One region of the Massilistercora timonensis genome, then DNA from elsewhere that is predicted to be linked to it. Evidence: a T-box and tRNA genes for the amino acid it is inferred to sense, from the RefSeq annotation. Region 1 holds a T-box; the other regions hold tRNA genes.

What was found. The T-box of region 1 lies ahead of leuS (leucine--tRNA ligase). A T-box ahead of a tRNA ligase gene usually reads a tRNA of that ligase, here a tRNA-Leu.
Region 2: it encodes a tRNA-Leu, which carries the amino acid that the T-box ahead of leuS (leucine--tRNA ligase) is inferred to sense. The anticodon was not compared.
Region 3: it encodes a tRNA-Leu, which carries the amino acid that the T-box ahead of leuS (leucine--tRNA ligase) is inferred to sense. The anticodon was not compared.

Annotation. Positions count from the first base shown of each region.
Region 1 covers NZ_DBGCJQ010000024.1:5,616-12,283, reverse strand. Annotated here, with positions in the region: gene leuS (leucine--tRNA ligase) at 55-2,484, opposite strand; T-box leader at 2,535-2,761, opposite strand; gene ACML7B_RS02100 (hypothetical protein) at 2,918-3,334, shown strand; gene ACML7B_RS02095 (AEC family transporter) at 3,409-4,353, opposite strand; gene ACML7B_RS02090 (CvpA family protein) at 4,353-5,963, opposite strand; gene ACML7B_RS02085 (TrkH family potassium uptake protein) at 5,979-6,668, opposite strand, start outside.
Region 2 covers NZ_DBGCJQ010000075.1:18,014-24,681, forward strand. Annotated here, with positions in the region: gene coaE (dephospho-CoA kinase) at 1-390, opposite strand, end outside; gene polA (DNA polymerase I) at 404-3,019, opposite strand; tRNA gene ACML7B_RS07100 (tRNA-Leu) at 3,163-3,245, opposite strand; gene ACML7B_RS07105 (hypothetical protein) at 3,312-3,947, opposite strand; gene ACML7B_RS07110 (diaminopimelate decarboxylase) at 3,998-5,278, opposite strand; gene ACML7B_RS07115 (TrmB family transcriptional regulator) at 5,275-5,991, opposite strand; gene pyk (pyruvate kinase) at 6,084-6,668, opposite strand, start outside.
Region 3 covers NZ_DBGCJQ010000057.1:4,805-11,472, forward strand. Annotated here, with positions in the region: gene ACML7B_RS04805 (hypothetical protein) at 1-744, opposite strand, end outside; gene ACML7B_RS04810 (SufB/SufD family protein) at 773-1,699, opposite strand; gene ACML7B_RS04815 (ABC transporter ATP-binding protein) at 1,724-2,458, opposite strand; gene ACML7B_RS04820 (sodium-dependent transporter) at 2,489-3,829, opposite strand; tRNA gene ACML7B_RS04825 (tRNA-Leu) at 3,902-3,981, opposite strand; gene xylB (xylulokinase) at 4,194-5,663, opposite strand; gene ACML7B_RS04835 (L-fucose/L-arabinose isomerase family protein) at 5,678-6,668, opposite strand, start outside.

The DNA.
Region 1 (6,668 bases):
ATGGCCTTACTCCTGCAAGCAGGGTAATTCCATCTCTTATTTTATCCGCACTGCCTATTTTTGCACAATATTTATGATCTTCTTTGGTACGTAAATTTCTTTGACGATGGTTCCGGTCAGTTTGTCGGCCACGGCGGCTTTACCGGCTGCGATGGCGTCTTCCTTGGAGATGTCCGCGGAAATGGAGATCACTGCCCGGGTCTTGCCGTTGATCTGTACCGGCACTTCGATCTCGTCATCCTTCATGGCCTCTTCGTCATAGGTGGGCCAGCCGGCACGGAATACGCTTCCTTCATGGCCCAGCTGCTCCCAGATCTCCTCTGCGATATGAGGCGCGAAGGGTGACAGGAGAACTGCCATGGTGGACAGGGTCTCTTTGTCGATACCCCCTTCTTTCTTGGCGATCTCCAGAAGCTTATTGTTGTGCTCCATGAAACCGGAAATGGCGGTGTTCAGGCTGAAGCTCTCCAGACGGGTGGTGATATCGTACACCAGACGGTGGCGCTCCTTGATCATATCTTTGCTCGCCTGGATATCCGCATCCTTGCTGTCCTGAACCAGGTTCCACAGACGCTTCAGGAACCGGTTGACGCCGTCGATCCCCCGGTCGTCCCACTCTGCGTCAAGCTCCGGAGGTCCTACGAACAGCTCGTACATCCGCAGGGAGTCGCAGCCGTAATCTCTTACCAGATCATCCGGAGAGACTACGTTTCCTTTGGACTTACTCATCTTGATCCCGTTCTTGCCGGTGATCATGCCCTGGTTAAACAGCTTGTGGAAGGGCTCGTCAAAATCCACCACTCCGATGTCGCACAGGAACTTGGTGTAGAACCGCGCGTACAGAAGGTGGAGCACCGCATGCTCTACGCCGCCGATATACATATCTACCGGGAGCATGGCGTCCGCCTTCTCCCTGGAAACCAGTTCTTTATCATTGTGGTTGTCCACATAGCGCAGGAAATACCAGGAGGAACCTGCCCACTGAGGCATGGTGTTGGTCTCCCGCTTGGCGTCCGCCCCGCAGACCGGACACTTGCAGTTCACCCACTCGTCGATGGCCGCCAGCGGAGACTCTCCGGTTCCGGTAGGCTCATAGGACTCTACCTCCGGCAGCCGCAGCGGAAGCTCTTCTTCCGGCACCGGCACATTGCCGCACTTGGGACAGTGGATGATCGGGATGGGCTCGCCCCAGTAACGCTGACGGGAGAATACCCAGTCACGCAGCTTGTAGTTGACAGTGGCGCGTCCAATGCCTTTCTTCTCGATGATATGGGGGCCTTCCTTCTTAAGGACGGAAGACTCCATACCGTTCCACTCGCCGGAATTGATCATGATACCGGAGGCCTCGGTGTAGGCTTCCGTCATATTTTCAATCTCCTTCCCATCCTTGGAGATAACCTGGATGATTGGGATTCCAAACTTGGTAGCAAACTCAAAGTCACGGTCGTCGTGAGCCGGCACACACATGATGGCTCCGGTACCGTAATCAGCCAGTACGTAGTCGGACAGCCAGATCGGCACCTTCTCATTGTTCAGCGGATTGATGGCATAGCTTCCCGTGAACACACCGGTCTTCTCCTTGTCCTGCATCCGGTCTACGTTGGACTTCATGGAGGCCTCGTAGATGTAGCGCTCCACCGCTTCCCTGGTCTCGTCTGTAGCCAGTTCTTTCGCCAGGGCATGCTCCGGCGCCAGCACCATGAAGGTGGCTCCATAGAGGGTGTCCGGACGGGTGGTGTAGACTGTGATCTTGTCTTCTCTTCCCTCCACCGGGAAATCCACTTCCGCGCCGTAGGATTTGCCGATCCAGTCGGTCTGCATCTTCTTAACCTTCTCCGGCCAGTCCAGCTTGTCCAGGTCATTTAACAGGCGCTCCGCGTAGGCGGTGATCTTCAGCATCCACTGACGCAGGTTCTTCTTGGTCACTTCCGCGCCGCAGCGCTCACATTTTCCATTGACTACTTCCTCGTTGGCCAGGCCGGTCTTACAGGAAGGACACCAGTTGATGGGAAACTCCTTCTCGTAGGCAAGCCCTTCTTTAAACATCTTCACGAAGATCCACTGGGTCCACTTGTAGTAATCCGGATCCGTGGTATTAACTTCCATATCCCAGTCATAGAGGGCCGCGATCTGATTGATCTGCTCCTTGATATGCTTTACGTTCTCCGCGGTGGAAACTGCCGGGTGAACTCCCATCTTGATGGCGTAGTTCTCCGCCGGAAGTCCGAATGCGTCCCATCCCATGGGATGGATGATGTAGTAGCCCTGCTGCAGCTTATACCGGCTCCACACATCGGAGATCACATAGCCTCTCCAGTGTCCTACATGGAGGCCGTTTCCGGAGGGGTAGGGGAACATATCCAGGCAGTAGTATTTCTCCTTGGGATTTCCCTTCTCGTCCACCTTGGGGTTCACCGGGTTCTTCTCCCAGTTCTCCCGCCATTTCTTCTCGATCGCCTTATGATTATAAGGTACTTTTGCCATTTTTTCGCACTCCTCACTTTCTGCTGACATAAAAAAAGCCTTTTCCTCTCCAAAGAGACGAAAAGACCTGATTTCCGTGGTACCACTCTTCTTCACACGGGCCCCTGGTCCATGCGCACTCATTTCCTTCGATAACGGGAAGACCCGCTCCTGCCTACTAAAACGGTTCAGCCGGAGAACTCCGAGGCCAGTTGGGAGACGTCCTGTACTGCCTCGCACCGTCCGGCAGCTCTCTTGAAAAGGACCGACTCTTAATATTCCTCTTCACGGTTTTTTACACATTTCTCAATTATTATAAAGAGATGCTTAAAATAAGTCAAGTAGTATTTCCCGATATTTTCCCTTGTTCCATCCACCCCTTTCGTGTATAATAAATATAAGTTAACCGTACTGAAAATTTCAGTAAAATATGGTACATAAAGGAGAGGTCGCCATGGTAAATTTATTAGCAGGCCCGAAAGGCAGCGGAAAGACACAGCAAATGATTGAGCAGGCAAATCTGAAAGCCAAAGAAAGCAACGGAAATGTAGTATTTATCAAGAAGACTCACCGCGACACGGCAAGTGTGGCATTCGACATCCGTACGATCTGTATGGATGATTACCCGGCAATCCAGAACACAGATGAATATATTGGATTTCTGTATGGAATGTGCAGCGCCAACCATGATATTGAGAGCATTTTCATCGATGGCATCCTGAAGCACGCAGACATTTCTCTGGAGAACATTCCTGAGTTCATCGAGCGTGTGAAGAGAATCTCCACAGAGTGCGGCATCGATTTCTGCATCAGCATAAGCGCAGCCAAGGAGGAGTTATCCTCTCTGGAAGGCTGCAATTTCCTGAATTAACAGGATAGAGAATAAATAAGAGAAAAAACAAGAGGATGTTTCAAACCCTGAACCGGTTTCGGACATCCTCTTTTTTACTGCAGCAACAGGATCAGATATTCATAGAGCGCGATGATCAGCGGGATGGTCACGATACATAAGACCGACCCCATCACATTGATGATACTGGCGTACCGGGGATCTCCCCCGTAAGTCTGGGAGGTCTGGGTGAGCATCACCGCCGGGGGCGCGGCTGTGGCCACCAGGACCACCATCAGGATATACTCTGCTTCCGGATGTGCCCCGCCGCATACCGCCAGGGCAAAGCATACCGCTACAAGCCCCGGGAGCAGAAGAAGGCGGAGCAGACACACAAAGTATGCCCTTTTGGCGGCAAACACCTCTCTTAGATCCATGGCGCCGATCAGCATCCCCACCGCCAGCATACTGATCATACCGATCATATCCCCGAATCCGGAGACTGTCGTAGCGATCACCACAGGGAAGCGGATCTTGGTGACAAACAGGAATAATCCGATCCCCACTGCGATGATGTTGGGATTCAGGAAGATCTTCTTCCAGTTCTTCCCTTCCCCCGGTATGATCAGCGTCAGCCCGTGGGACCAGAACAACACCGTCTGTACGATGATAAAAGCGGATGTGTAGAAGATCCACTCCTCTCCCAGCACCGCCGCCACCAGCGGGATGGTCAGGTTGGCCGCATTGGTATAGATCACGGAAGCCCGCTCGATCTTCTGAAGACCCAGCGGTTTCTTTGCCGCCCGCATCACAAGGATCAGGAAAATATGTACCAGCACTGCCGCCACAAATGCCAGGAAAAGCCCTGTCACCTTCTCTGCAGTGATCTCCATCTGAAAGGCAGTGACCACAATACAGGGGGAACAGATATAGACCGCGATCCTGGAGATCACTTCACTCTCCCGGGCCTCAAACAGGCCGATCCGAACCACAACCCAGCCCACCACAGCCGCCAGGGCCATGGCTGCGATCTCTTCCGCCAGGAGGGTACTTAAGCCCATTACTCTTCCGTCCCTTCCAGAGACAGGACCACATTGGCCTTGCCCCCTGTCTGATATTCCATGGTGATCTCATCTCCCACTTCATACCGGATAATATCCAGATACTCCGCCACGGAGACATCGAAGATCTCCTGAGAGCCTTCCACCATCAGATAGTAATGGGAATTGCCCTCCACCACTGCCTGGGCGATCTTCGTGATCCGCCCGCTTATGGTGAGCACATCTTTCTCGCCACTGTCCTCTCCTTTCCCGATGCCATTGCTGGCAAGCAGGTCCAGATAATTCTCCTCACACTGGCTCACACTGTCGCCGATGGCTACGATCTGGTACTTCTGGACATTTACCATGGCGTACTTCTTCACCAGCCCCGCATCGTCCTTTAAGGCGATGAAATACGTGGGCTCTCCGGAAATGTTGAGAAGCAGCGGGAAGGTGGCCTTGTATTTCAGGTTCTGCACCTGGCCTTCCGCCGAGGACATGGCCGAGGTCTCGGTGGCCCCCTCCACCTCGTAATACCGGGTCTCCATGGTCCGCTGGTTGGCCAGCACGAATCCCACGTTGGACTGGTCACCATTGACGGAAGTCACGCCGGTATACATCCACACATCGTCGTCGATGGCCAGATAGTTGTAGCCTTCCGTGGTCTTCAGGCAGTCTTTCTGGCTTAAGATGCTGTTGAAGAACCCGTGTTTCAGCGTGCCGTAATAATCAAACAGTTCTACCAGAAGGTCCGCGGAATATGCCCGGTCCACCCACTGGGGAACGTCCTCGATATCATAAGTCTTCATGGAACCGTCGATGGCGTTGCAGATCACCACCTTGCCCACTGTCTCGCCGCCGAACAGACCGATGTTGAACTTCTTCACCGGAGCGATCCAGTAGGGAACCCCCTCCTCATCGATCTCAAAGCTCAGCTCTCCGTACATATAGGTGGGGTGGGCGAACCGGAGATGCCGGTAAATGTTCCGGTTCAGGTGCTCACTGGTGGTATATTTCATCCCTTCCTCCAGAGTCACAAGTTCCGTACTCTGGGTGGCCATGTTGATCCGGATATAGGCAGGGATCCCCTCCGACTGGTTGGTGAGCCACTTGATCAGGCTGGCGTATTTAAGCGGAGTCACCCGCACCGGGTTGTCCTGATAATTGATCTGGCTGTAGATATCGTCCGCCTCGAACTGAGACACCATATCCACCATACTTCCCATCTTCCGGTCTCCCAGAAGCTCCGCCGTATCCTTGTCAAGAAGAGGGATCTTGTCAAAGGACAGTTCCTCGATGTCCTCGGTAAAATCCCCCTCTTCCACCTTCATCAGCTGCTGATACTTCCTGGCGTTGATGATAGGCGAAGACAGCAAAGTCCCCACAAGATAGACCACACCCACTACCAGGATCACCCCGATAAAAACCCGCAGTCCTTTATCCCCGCGCAGATCCTCTCTTGGGATCCTGCGGCGCAGGGTATAAAGGACTGTAAGGATCACCAGTAACAGGATGATCATAAACCAGGTCTCGGTTGAGTGGATATTAACAACCGGCAGGGCTATATAATAGTAAAGCCCTGCCAGAAGGATCACGGCCAGGACGGCCGTAAGTTTCCATTTCTTTTTCATACCTTTCCTCCCAGGTTAGAATTTCTTTCTCCAGGCAAACGCCGTGAACAGGATCAGGAAGGGGAAGATCTCCAGACGTCCCACCAGCATGTCAAAGCTGAAGATGATCTTGGAGAAAGCGGAGTAGTCCGCGAAGCTTCCCATGGGACCTACCACCCCAAATCCCGGGCCTACATTGTTCAGCGTGGTCATCACCGCACTGATGGTGGTCTCCATATCCATATTGTCGATGGCCACCAGGATCACCGATCCCACTGCGATCACCGCGTAGGCCATCAGATAGGAATAGACATTCTTCAAGGTCTCCGGGCTCATCTTTTTATCATTTACCCGGATCAGGCTGACAGATTTGGGATGCAGCATCTGCTTGACCGCCTGCTTGATGGTCTTTAACACTACCAGTCCCCGGCATACCTTGATACCGCCTCCGGTGGAGGACGCGCAGGCTCCGATCACCATCAGAGTCATCAGGATACACTTGGAGAACATAGGCCAGTAGTTAAAGTCCGTGGTGGCAAATCCGGTGGTCGTGATGATAGAAGCCACCTGGAACAGGGAAAACCGTACCGACTGCAGGAAATTAGGATAGTCCCCGTTGATATTGACCGCGATCAGAAGTGTGGCGATGGTGATGATCAGAAGATAAGCCCGCAGCTCCTCATTCTTCCACACCGGCTTAAACTCCCGGGTAAGCAGGAGAAAATA
Region 2 (6,668 bases), on a different contig from region 1:
GATCTCATCGCAGATCTCATCGTAATGATCCTCGATGAGAAGCGCCGCCTCGATCACAAAAAGATTGGTATTCTTCCTTTCTTCCTGGCGGATCTTCTTCAGGATCTCGTCCTTCACCGCCGGATGTACGATCCGGTTCAGTACCGAGAGCTGAGAGCGGTCTGCGAATACAATATCTCCCAGCCGCGCCCGGTCAAGCTCTCCCTTTTCGTCCAGGATCTCCTGGCCGAAGTGCTCTACGATGGCATCATAACATGCCCCGCCCTTTTTCTGAAGTTTCTTTGCCACCTCATCTGCCTGGCATACGGTGGCCCCGTATCTGCTGTTGAGATACTCCAGGACCTGTGTCTTCCCTGCTCCGATGCCGCCTGTGATTCCAATGATCTTCATACGCTTTCACCTCTTACTTTGCTTCGTACCAGTTTTCTCCTGTGTGCATATCTATCTCCAATGGCACATCCAGGGATGCCGCCTGTTCCATTTCCTCCCGCAGGATCATCTCTACCTGAGCAAGTTCCGGCTGATAGGCTTCGATCAGAAGCTCATCGTGGACCTGCAATACCAGACGGGAGCGCATCTTTGCTTCCTTCAGCCTCCGGCCAACGCCGTTCATGGCGATCTTGATAATGTCCGCCGCCGTCCCCTGGATGGGCGCGTTCATAGCCACCCGCTCCCCGAAGGACCGCTGCATATAATTGCTGGAAGCAAGCTCCGGCACCGGACGGCGCCTTCCAAATAAAGTGGTCACGTAGCCCTCTTCCCTGGCGTGGGCTACCGCATCGTCCAGGAATCTCTTGATCCCCGGATAGGTCCGGAAATAATCTTCGATATACTGTGCCGCCTCTTTGCGGGTGATGCTTAGATCCTGGCTCAATCCAAAAGAACTGATGCCATATACAATACCGAAATTCACTGCCTTGGCGTTCCTGCGCTGGAGAGGAGTCACCTCCTCAAACGGTACATGGAACACCTGGGACGCCGTGATCCGGTGGATGTCCCTGGCCTCCCGGTAAGCCTGGATCAGATTGGGATCCCCGGAACAATGGGCCAGCACCCTGAGCTCGATCTGGGAATAATCCGCATCCACGAATACATAGCCTTCTTCCGGGACGAAAACCTTCCGGATCAGTCTGCCAAGTTCCACCCGTACCGGAATATTCTGCAGGTTAGGCTCCGAGCTGCTGAGCCGCCCGGTAGCAGTCACCGTCTGATGAAACTTCCCGTGGATCCGCCCGTCCGGCCCGATAAAGTTGGCAAGACCGTCCGCGTAAGTGGACTTCAGCTTGGCAAGCTGCCGGTATTCCAGGATCTTCGCCACCAGCGGATAATCCGGGGCCAGCTTGTCCAGCACCTCCGCCGCCGTAGAGTACCCGGTCTTGGTCTTCTTGGCGTGGGGCATTTCCAGTTTCTCAAACAGGATCACACCCAGTTGTTTGGGTGAGTTGATGTTGAATTCTTCTCCGGCCAGCTGATAGATCTCCTGCTCCAGTTCCACGATCCGCCCGCCCAGCTGTTCGCCGTAAGCCTTCAGGGCAACCGCCTCTACTTTGACGCCGGCCCGCTCCATCTCCCGAAGGGTAAAGACAAGTGGCATCTCCACTTCCCGGAACAACCGGTCCATCCCGGTCTCCTGAAGCTTCCCGGCAAGTATGGGGCAGGACGCCCAGGCGGTGTAGGCCTCATAGCAGGATTTCTTCTTCGTCTCCAGCTTCTCGTCGATCAGAAGATCCAGCTGCTCTCTGGCCACATCGGTATAATCATAATCGCTTTTCAGCGGATTCAGAAGATATGCGGCGATGATGGGATCAAAACAATGTTCCTCCCTAAGATCCGGCAGCTGATCCAGGTATTCCTTCAGTCCGCACATCACGAACTCCCCGGCCTTCCCGGCCAGCGCCGACAGCTTCTCAAGCAGCACATCCATGCCAAGCTCCATGGAACAGGGGATGGTCACGATCTGCTCCGGCCCGTAGGCAAGAGAGATCCTTCCATACCCGGAAGCATGGGCGAAAAGGGGAAGCACCGTTTCCTCATCCACAGTAAGAGCCGCTCCTACCCGCTCCGCCTGCTCCGCCTCCGCGAAGATCTTCTCGATCTCTGAAAGCTCTGTCACTTCCTGGAAATGCTCTTCCACCTTATTGGCATCCGCCTGGACGTCAAACCGGCTAAGAAGATTCTTGAACTGCAGCCGCTGGAACAGGGTGTGGGCCTGCGGGGTATAAAGGTCTCCCCGTCTGGCTTCCTCCAGGTGAAAGGGAATGTCCGCATGCGTCTCTATGGTTGCCAGGACCTTGCTCATCCTGGCCTGGTCCCAGTATTCTTTCAGATTTTTGCTGGCCCTTGGCGGCTTGATCTCATCCACATGGGCGTAAGCATTTTCCAGAGAATGATACTCCTCTATGATCTTGGTGGCCGTCTTCTCCCCCACTCCTGGAACCCCGGGGATATTGTCGGAAGCGTCCCCCATCAGGGCTTTCACATCGATGAATTCCTGAGGTGTAACCCCGTAGCGCTCCTTCACCTGATCCGCGTTGTAGTCTTCCACCTCGGTCCGTCCCTGCTTTGTCTTGGGGATTCGGATCTTCACATGCTCTGTGGCAAGCTGCAGGGTATCCCGGTCTCCCGAGATAATGGACACGTCAAGGCCCTGCTCCTCACAGCGCCGGGACAGGGTCCCCAGAAGGTCGTCCGCCTCAAGGCCGGCCTGCTCGATGATCTTCACTCCCATGGCCCTTAGCACATCCTTGATCACCGGCACCTGTTCCCGCAATTCTTCAGCCATGGGCTTGCGGGTGCCTTTGTAATCCCCGTAGAGCTCATGCCGGAAGGTGGGCGCATGGACGTCGAAGGTTACCGTAAGGTACTCCGGCTGCTCCTCGTCCAGGATCTTGAACATAATATTTAAGAAACCGAACACAGCATTGGTATGGAGCCCTTCCGAGTTGGTCAGGTCCGGCACCCCGTAGAACGCCCGGTTCAGGATGCTGTGTCCGTCGATCAGTACGATTTTCTCTCTCATCAGATCTGCCTCCAATATCGGCTGATAAGCGCACCTGTTGCGCTATCATCCAGTATACACTAAAACCGGATATTTTGAAAGCCGAAAATTATCTCCAGGAGGCAAAACAAAAACAGCCTTCCAACTGTGAAAGGCTGTTCTACTGCGGATGGTGGGACTTGAACCCACACGAAGTCACCCCCGCAAGATTTTGAGTCTTGTGCGTCTGCCATTCCGCCACATCCGCTTATCCCGGCTTCTTGGGAAGCCGAGAATTATTGTATCACAAAGTATTCTGGATTACAACCACTTTTTACATGGGGAACAAGGCGTTGTCAAGAGCTGTGGTGTCTTCCTCCGGGATCGAGTACACATTGTCGGCATCCGCCGTCACCCGGATGGTCATGCTTTCCGCTTCCCCGTACTCCGGCTCTTCCAGCCTGTCCTGCATAAGGTCGTACATGGTCTCCATGGTCATCTGGTTAAGCTCCTCGTCGCCTGGGATCTCTCCCGCTTCGGAAAGCTGTGCCATAAGCGAATCCGTCAGTTCTGTCTCCAGGCCGTCCAGTCCCACAAAAGGCTCCACCGTCACCTGGATCTTGAATCCGTCCTCGATCTCAGTCACCTCTCCCAGGGAATATTTGGCCAGCTTCGCCATGTCCTGGAAAAGCTGCCGGTAATCCTCCTGCAGCTCCTGGGAGGCCCCCATCTCCTCGAAGCCTACTGCGGCCATGGTAGCGTCCATATTTCCTTCATACATCTCTCTGGCTTCCTCTTCCGTGGAGTCTGTCAGTTCCATGTAGGAGTCAAATTCTCCCTTGTAGCTGGCGTCCAGCACAGCCTGGGCGTATTCTTTGGCCTCATCCTCCGACATCCCGCCGCAGCCGGTAAGCGTCCAGGCGGAAAGCGCCAGCACAAGGATAAGGACCAGACTCTTCATTTTCTTCATTGCTCTTCCCTCCTCATCTTTACAAAGCATTTACAAAGCAACTAAATAACTTACTTACACTCCTTCAGAAGCTTCTGCCCGATCTCAAAACAATCGAAGGTGGCAAAATAGTCCGCCGGCGTCTCCGCCCTGCGGATCAGCTGAGTAGTCCCGTCTTCTTTGAGCAGCACCTCAGCGGACTTCAGCTTTCCATTATAATTGTACCCCATGGAAAATCCATGGGCCCCGGTATCGTGGATCACCAGAAGGTCGCCCACTTCGATCTCCGGAAGCATCCGGTCGATGGCGAACTTGTCATTGTTCTCGCACAGCGAACCAGTCACATCATACTTGTGGTCGCAGGGAAGATCCTCCTTCCCCACCACAGAAATATGATGGTAGGCGCCGTACATGGCCGGACGGATCAGGTTCACCGCGCTGGCGTCCACACCGATATATTCCTTGTAAGTATGCTTTTCATGGATCGCCCGGGTCACCAGACACCCATAAGGTCCGGTCATAAACCGTCCCAGCTCCGTATACAGGGCTACATCTCCCATTCCCGCCGGGACCAGGACCTCTTCATAAACCTTCCGCACTCCTTCGCCGATGGCGCGGATGTCATTGGGCTCCTGCTCCGGCCGGTAGGGGATCCCTACCCCTCCGGAGAGATTGATGAACTTGATATGACACCCGGTCTCCTGCTGAAGCTCTACTGCGATCTCAAACAGGATCCTGGACAGCATGGGATAATAGTCGTTGGTTACCGTATTGCTTGCCAGGAATGCATGGATCCCGAACTCCTTCGCGCCTTTTTCCTTCAGGATCTTAAAGGCCTGGGTAAGCTGTTCCCTGGTCATTCCGTACTTGGCGTCCCCCGGGTTGTCCATGATATCGTTGCTGACCTTGAACACCCCGCCCGGATTGAACCGGCAGCTGATGGTCTCCGGGATCTTCCCGATGGCTTTCTCCAGGAAATCGATATGGGTGATGTCATCCAGGTTGATGATAGCCCCCAGATCATTGGCATAAACGAATTCTTCCGCCGGCGTATCGTTGGAGGAGAACATGATATCTTCTCCCACCGCCCCGATGGTCTTGGAGAGCATAAGCTCTGTATAGGAAGAACAGTCGCAGCCGCAGCCGTACTCTCTTAAAATATTGATGAGAAACGGATTGGGCGTAGCCTTCACCGCAAAATACTCTTTATATCCGGGATTCCAGGAAAATGCCTCCCTCAAGGCCTCCATGTTCCTGCGGATGCCTTTTTCATCATAAAGGTGAAAAGGAGTGGGATACTCTTTCACGATTTCTTCTAACTGTGCTTTCGTCACAAATGGTCTTTTGTTCATGATCGTCTGTCTGCCTCCTGTATTGCTGTTAATTTTATCTCATTTGCCAGAGCACGCTTATAGAGGTTCACAAAGTTCTTCTGGCCGGAATACAGACAGGTGTTCATACTGCCCTCCCCATATTCTCCGATCAGGGCGTACCGGGAATCTGCTATGATCCCGATCTCTCTTCCCCGCGGTTCACCCACATAGACCCGGGCATTCTTAAGGCTGACCGGCTGATCCGTAACGATCACCAGCTTCTTTCTTGTGGCGATCAGATGATCCAGCTCCTCTACAAGAAGAAGCAGGTAATTCCTGGTGCAGGAAATGTAAACCCGGTCTTCCGCGGTGATGAGGAGATTCTTCATCTTGTTCAGGATGTGGTCCGCTCCCTCGATGGTGATATATCCTTCCACATGGGATTTTCCTTCCGGCTTATGCTGGATCAGCCATTTGGCTGCCCCCTCCAGTCCCCGGATGCTGTTGCGGCAGAACTCATCCAGAGGAACCGGCACATATTTCCTTGTGCTTCCTTCTTCCACCAGATAGGCCGCCCCCTTCTCCGTCATACTGGCAAGGGATGCATAGGCGTTGGACCGGGAAATTCCGATCTTCTTCGCCACCTCATATCCCGTCGTCTTCCCTTCCATAAGAAGACACTCATAGATACAGGCTTCCTGGCGGGTAAGCCCGAACTCTGTCAGACGTTCTGTAAACACATTGTTTTCCATGTCTTACTCCTCTTTCGTGCTCTTTTAGTAGTTCTCTACAGAAACACTATAAATGAGTTCTCCGGTTCTGTCAACCTTTCACCCAAAATTCATTACTCCACTACCGCAATCCGCATCATATTACTGAAACCAGTTCCCGCGCCTGCCACATGGGGCGACGGGATCCCTGCCGTCAGCACCACCACGTCTCCGGTCTCCGCCAGCTGTTTGGCGCAGATCAGCTCAATGGCGCTGTTGCAGATATCTTCGGTGGTATATACCTGAATGGATTTCAGCGGCCGCACGCCCCAGTACATCTGCATCCTGCGCAGGGTCCGCTCATTGGGGCTGACGCCGATGATCTCCGTCTTGGGTTTGAATTTGGACACCACTCTGGATGTAGCTCCGGACATGGAGGGCGCGATGATACATTTTGCCCCCAGATTGCCGGCCGTGGTCACAGTGGCATGGGCCAGGGCGCTGGATACGCTCTTCATCCGATGCTCTTCCGCCTGCTTCAGGATCAGGTCGTAATCCAGATGCTTCTCTGTATTCTCTACAATGTGCACCATCATCTGCAGCGCTTCTACCGGATACTTGCCCTGGGCTGTCTCACCGGACAGCATCACCGCGTCTGTTCCGTCGTACACCGCGTTGGCCACATCTGTCACCTCCGCACGGGTGGGACGGGGATTGCG
Region 3 (6,668 bases), on a different contig from region 1:
CCGGTTTTTCACATAGAAATAACCGATGATGGAGAAGACCGTCGCGCCGATGAAATTCACCAGCAGGTCCTCCATGGTATCCAGAAGGCCGATATCCAGATAGCCGCCAAGGCCGAGGGATTCCCCGTTCACCGCCACGTCCCGGATCCCGGTGACGCCCACCACGTGGTTGCCTCCCGCCGGGTCCAGCATTACAGAGTAAATGGTGTTCACAATGGTATCTTTCTGCATATCCAGATGAAAGATCTGATCCATTCCAAACTCAAAGAATTCCCAGATCACGCCGATGGTCATGGAGAAGCAGAACGCCACCACAGCCAGGAACGCCGGGGAGAGCTGGAAGGAAATCTTCTTATTCCGGTTCAGGATGTCCACCAGGGCGAACCCGATGGCCGCCATCAGGAATCCGTTAAGGGTGTGCAGCACCGTGTCCCACATGGGGATCTTCTCATAGTACGCCTGGATCTCTCCCAGGATCTCCGCCGCGAAGATAAACAGCAGCATAATGATCTCCAGGGCCGTGGGCAGCTCGATCTTCAGATTGATCTGGATCAGGCTTGGCATAATGAGGAGCACCAGCGTCAGCGCGCACAGGAATACATTTTCAAAATTGCGGTTCAGGATCTGGAGGATCATCACAAGGATCACCAGCGCCCGAAGCGTCATATAGACAATGAAGGAGCTTTTATGCTCCCTCAGTTCCATGCGGAGGGCCTTGCCCATCACCCGCATCCGTTTCTTCATATTTTTCATAAGTATCTTTTTCTCCGCTTTAATTCAGGAAGTTTTCGATGATCACGCCTTCCGCCTCTTCTGCCGTCATTCCCAGCGTCCGCAGCTTGGTCACCTGCTCGTCGTTGATCCGGCCGATGGCCGCCTCGTGGATGATCCCCGCGTCCACGTGCTTCGCGTCGATGGCCGGGATGGAGCACACTTCCGCGTGGTCCATGATGATGGAATCACACTGGATGTGGGCGTGACACCGGGCGTTCCCCACTGCGTTGGGGTGGAACACCTGTCTGGAGGTGCCTTTGGCCACAGACCGGGAAATGATCTGGGCGCTGCTGCCCTCCCCGTTCAGTACCACTTCCATATTGGACTCGGCCGTCTGAGCGTCGTGAGTCATCAGTTTCTCCAGCACATACAGTTTTGCCCCCGCTCCCAGGGAAACTTCCGTCTCCCGCCGGGTGGAGTCCACGCCCTTGATCTGGACGGTGTCCAGGGTAAATACAGCGTCGTCTTCCAGGAAGATCCTGGTCACCGGGTTCAGCACTCTCGCGCCGGTTCCCTCTCCCTCGCCGTAATGTTTCTCCTCATAGCGCACATTGGCGCCCTTTCCTACATGGAAGGAATGGATCCCGTCATGGCGGCTCTCGTTGCAGCCGCTGTTGTGGATGCCGCAGCCGGCCACGATGGTCACATCCGCGCCCTCCGCGATATAGAAGTCATTGTAAACGATATCTGTCATACCGGAGGCATTTACCACCACCGGGATGTGCACCTGCTCTCCCCTGGTGGTTCCGTCAATATATACGTCGATCCCGTTCTTGTCCTCTTTCTTCCGGATCTTCACATGCTCGCTGTCTCCGTGGCAGAGGGCGATCCCGTTATACCGGAGATTGAAGGCGCCTTTCTGCTGAAAACCGGAGCCGTCGATCTGCTCCAGGACCTGTTTGGTAACCTGATCTAATTCTGCCATAGCTTTTTGCTCCTTTCTCTCGCCTTAGTCTTCCCGTTCCATGCACACGCAGGAATCCCCGGAATCTCCGCTGTCCAGAAGGGTGGGAAGGATCTCTTCCCGGTCTCCCAGCGCCTTGATCTTCCCGTCTTCGATCACCATGATCCGGTCCGCCATGCGGATGATCCGCTCCTGATGGGAGATCAGGATCAGGCACTCTTCTTTCTTCTGATGGATCTTCTCAAACTGCTGGATCAGCATGGAGAAACTCCACAGGTCAATGCCCGCCTCCGGCTCGTCGAAGATACACAGCTTGTGAGGCCGCGCCAGCACCGTAGCGATCTCCAGCCGCTTCATCTCACCGCCGGAGAGGGTCCCGTCGATCTCCCGGGTAATGTATTCCTTGGCGCACAGTCCCACGCTGCTTAAAAGCTTGCAGCACTCCGGCTCCGACAGGGTCCGCCCTGCTGCCAGGGACAACAACTTGCTCACCGTCATTCCCTTGAACCTTGGTGGCTGCTGGAAAGCAAACCCAAGCCCCGCCTTGGCCCGGTGGTCGATATCATAACCGGTGATATCCTCCCCGTCCAGCAGGATCTCTCCGGCATCCGCCTCCACGATCCCCATCAGCACCCGGGCAAGGGTAGATTTCCCGCCGCCGTTTGGCCCGGTGATCACCAGCATCTCCCCGTCCTTCGCCTGAAAACTGATATCCTTTACAATACTTCTCTCGATTCCATTCTCATTCACCTTGAACGTCAGATGATTTACTTCAAGCATGTCTTTCGCTCCTTTCGCAACCCTATTATCCTAACCAATCCCGCCAAAGAAAATGCCAAGCACATAGACGATAAATGTAATTCCCACGAAAAGATACCGGGTCACCGGCTCAAACCAGCCGCCAAGGGTCTTGTCCCTTCCGGTCTGCACCTGTTCCCTGGCATACCCTTTGGGACATACCCAGAAGAACATCACTGCGGCGATCAGCGCGCCCAGCGGAACGATATAGATGGAAACCTCGTCCATCCATGCGCCTACTGCGTCCCCGCTCTCGATAAAGATCCCCACCAGGGCCGCGATCAGGGCGATCAGCCCCACCGCTTTCCCCCTGGAAAGCTTCAGTTCCTGTTGCAGCGCCTCGATGGGCGTCTCAAACAGGTTCATAAGCGACGTCACCGCCGCGAAGATAGCCGCCACGAAGAAGATCGCGGCAAATACATTTCCCATGGGGAGCTGCTGGAACACAACCGGGAGCGTGATGAACATCAGCGGAGGCCCGCTGCCCACATCCAGGCCAAAAGCAAACACCGCCGGGATCACCACCATGCCGGCCAGAAGCGCCGCGCAGGTGTCAAAAAACGCCACGTTACGGGCACAGCCCACCACGTCGATATCTTTCTTCAGATAACTGCCGTAGACAATGGTGCCTGATCCTGCCACCGACAGGGAGAAGAAAGCCTGTCCCAGGGCGTACACCCAGGTCTTCACATTGCCAAGCTGTTCCCATTTGGGCACGAACATATAGCGGAATCCGTCCATGGCTCCCGGCAGGGTGATCACCCGCACAAAGAGCATAAGGAACAGGATGAAGAACGCCGGCATCATGAATTTGTTCATTTTCTCGATCCCCTTGGCCACCCCAAGCAGCATAATGAGGAAGGTCAGGGCAAGGCCCAGCATCTGCCAGCCGATACTTCCGAACGGCACAGCCAGTTCTCCGAAGTAAGCCCCCATATCCGCCACCCCGGTCAGGGTTCCGGACACTGCGCTCCACAGGTACTTCAGGAACCATCCTACCACCACCGAATAGCCGATGGCGATGCCAAGGGAGCCGATCACCGGGATCAGGCCCACTGCCTTCCCGTATTTCCTTCCCTTCTTGCCATAGCGCATCTCCATGGCGCCTGCGAAGGCTCCCATAGGCCCGGTTCCCATTCCACGGCCAAAGGCCATCTCCCCGATCACGCCGGAGAATCCCAGCAGGATCACAAAGAGGAAATAGGGGATCAGGAACGCGGCTCCGCCAAACGTTCCTGTCCGGTATGGGAACATCCAGATATTGCCCATTCCCACCGCGGAACCGATACAGGCCACGATGAATCCCACCCGGGTACTGAACTGGCCTCTTTCTTTTGTATTTCCACCACTCATAATCGTCTCTCCATTCTCTGATAATGAAAAGAAACCGCAACCCCCGATATCTCGAGAATCACGGCTTCCAACTGCGGATGACAGGAATCGAACCTGCACGGTCTCCCACCAGATCCTAAGTCTGGCGCGTCTGCCAGTTCCGCCACATCCGCACGGCGTAAAGCAGATCTACATACTGCAGGCACTAGATTACTCTAACACCGAATATAAAAATAATAATATAAATATCCGGCATTGTCAATGATTTCCCAACCTACACAGTTTTGAAATTATATATTTTTTAGGCTTTTCCTGAAGATTTGATTTTTTCTCTTATCTCAAAAAGAGAATGGCTGTCGCGCCATTCTCTTTTCCTTGTTTCTCTCTATTTCAGTTCTTTGAAAAGTCCTTTCACTGTGGGATAGATCTTGCGGAACTTCTGATACCGCTCCTCGTATTTGGCCACCAGCTCCGGATCCGGCTCTACAGTGTCTACCACTTTCACCATCTTCGCCGCGATGGTCTCCACATCCGGATACTCGCCGCAGCCAACCGCCGCCAGCATTGCGCCGCCAAGGGCCGGGCCTTCCTCGCTCTCGATCACATCCACCTTCATGTTCATGATGTTGGCGATCATCTTCTTCCACAGCGGGCTCTTGGCTCCGCCGCCGCAGATCTTGGTCCGCTCGATCTTAAGACCAAGGCTTCTGGCTACTTCCAGGGAATCTCTCAGGCCGAAGGACACGCCTTCCAGCACTGCCTGAGTCATATCCTCTCTTGTGGTGTCCATGGTCATGCCGATGAAGGTAGCTCTTGCATCCGGATCATTATGAGGAGAACGCTCTCCCATCAGGTAGGGCAGATAGAATACCTGGTTCTCGCCAAGCTTCTGGATCCCCGCCTGCTCCGCCGCGAAATCCGTTGTCTTTAAGATCTCTTCGTTCCACCATTTATTACAGGACGCCGCGCTCAGCATGCAGCCCATCAGGTGATAGTTGCCGTCCGCATGGGCGAAGGAGTGGAGCGCGTTGTGCTCGTCCACGCCAAAGTTCTTGCTGGAGATGAAGATGGTTCCGGAGGTTCCAAGAGAGATGTTGCACATCCCGTCTCCTACCGTTCCGGTTCCAACCGCCGCTGCCGCATTGTCCCCGGCGCCGGCGATCACCTTTACATCCGCGGAAAGCCCCAGCTCCTGCGCAATCTCTGGCTTCAGCGTTCCTACCACTTCATAGCTTTCATAGAGTTTCGGCAGCTGTTCCTCTGTGATACCGCAGATCTCGATCATTTCCTTGGACCAGCAGCGGTTCTTTACATCCATCAGCAGCATACCGGAAGCGTCTGATACATCACTGCAGAAAGAACCGGAAAGTTTGTAAGCAAGATAATCTTTCGGCAGCATGATCTTGGAGATTTTTGCGAAATTCTCCGGCTCGTGTTTCTTCATCCACAGGATTTTAGGGGCAGTAAATCCCGCGAAAGCAATATTTGCTGTATAAAGAGAGAGTTTTTCTTTTCCGATCACCTGATTCAGATAATCTGTCTCCTCTCCGGTTCTCCCGTCATTCCACAGGATCGCAGGACGGATCACATTGTCGTCCTTATCCAGGGCCACAAGTCCATGCATCTGGCCTCCGAAGCTGATTCCTGCAACCTGGCTTTTGTCACACTCTGCTGTCAGTTCCTTGATGCCTTCCATTGACTTCTCAAACCAGTCCTCCGGCTTCTGTTCAGACCAGCCCGGATGTGGGAAATACAGGGGATACTCTTTGGACACGATCTTCTGGATCTTTCCCTCGCTGTCCATCATAAGCAGTTTTACCGCTGATGTCCCAAGGTCAACACCAATATACAACATCTTTTCTACCTCCTTTACGCAAACGGATTCTCCGTTGGGTACCTGACTCCTGCCGGCTGATTGTAGCCAATCTCCTCTACCGGCACGCCGATATATTTAAATACTTCGTAAAGCGCTTTTCCAAAGTGTCCGAATGCCACCGCTCCATGATGAGGATAGCCGCCCTCCAGCAGTACATGGCGGTAGAACCGTCCCATCTCCGGGATGGCGAATACGCCTACGCCGCCAAAGGATCTGGTCTTCACCGGAAGCACCTCGCCCTGGGCGATGTATGCCCGCAGCTTGTTATCTGCCGTGCTCTGGAGACGGTAGAAGGTGATCTCTCCCGGAACAATATCTCCCTCCAGGGTTCCCTGGGTCACTTCCTCCGGAAGGGTCCTTGCCATGATCATCTGGTTCTTCATCTCACAGAAAGCCAGCTTGCTGGAAGCGGTGTTTCCGCAGTGGAAGCCCATGAAGGTATCCTGCAGTTTATAATCGTATTTCCCTTTGATGTCCGCCTCGTACATATCTTTTGGCACGGTGTTGTTGATATCCAGCAGGGTAACCGTATCCTGGCTTACCACCGTTCCGATGAATTCACTGAGGGCTCCGTAGATATCCACCTCGCAGGATACCGGGATCCCCTGATCTGTCAGACGGCTGTTTACATAACAGGGAACAAATCCAAACTGCGTCTGGAAGGCAGGCCAGCATTTTCCGGCGATGGCCACATATTTGCGGTAGCCTTTATGCTCCTCCACCCAGTCCTTCAGGGTCAGTTCGTACTGGGCAAGCTTGGTAAGGATCTCAGGCTTCTTATTGCCTGCGCCCAGTTCTTCTTCCATCTCCTTTACAACAGCCGGGATCCGCTCGTCTCCGTCATGCTTGTGGAAGGCTTCAAAGAGATCCAGCTCCGAGTTCTCTTCGATCTCCACACCCAGGTTATAAAGCTGTTTGATGGGCGCGTTGCAGGCCAGGAAATTCAGCGGACGGGGCCCGAAGCTTATGATCTTCAGCTGGGAA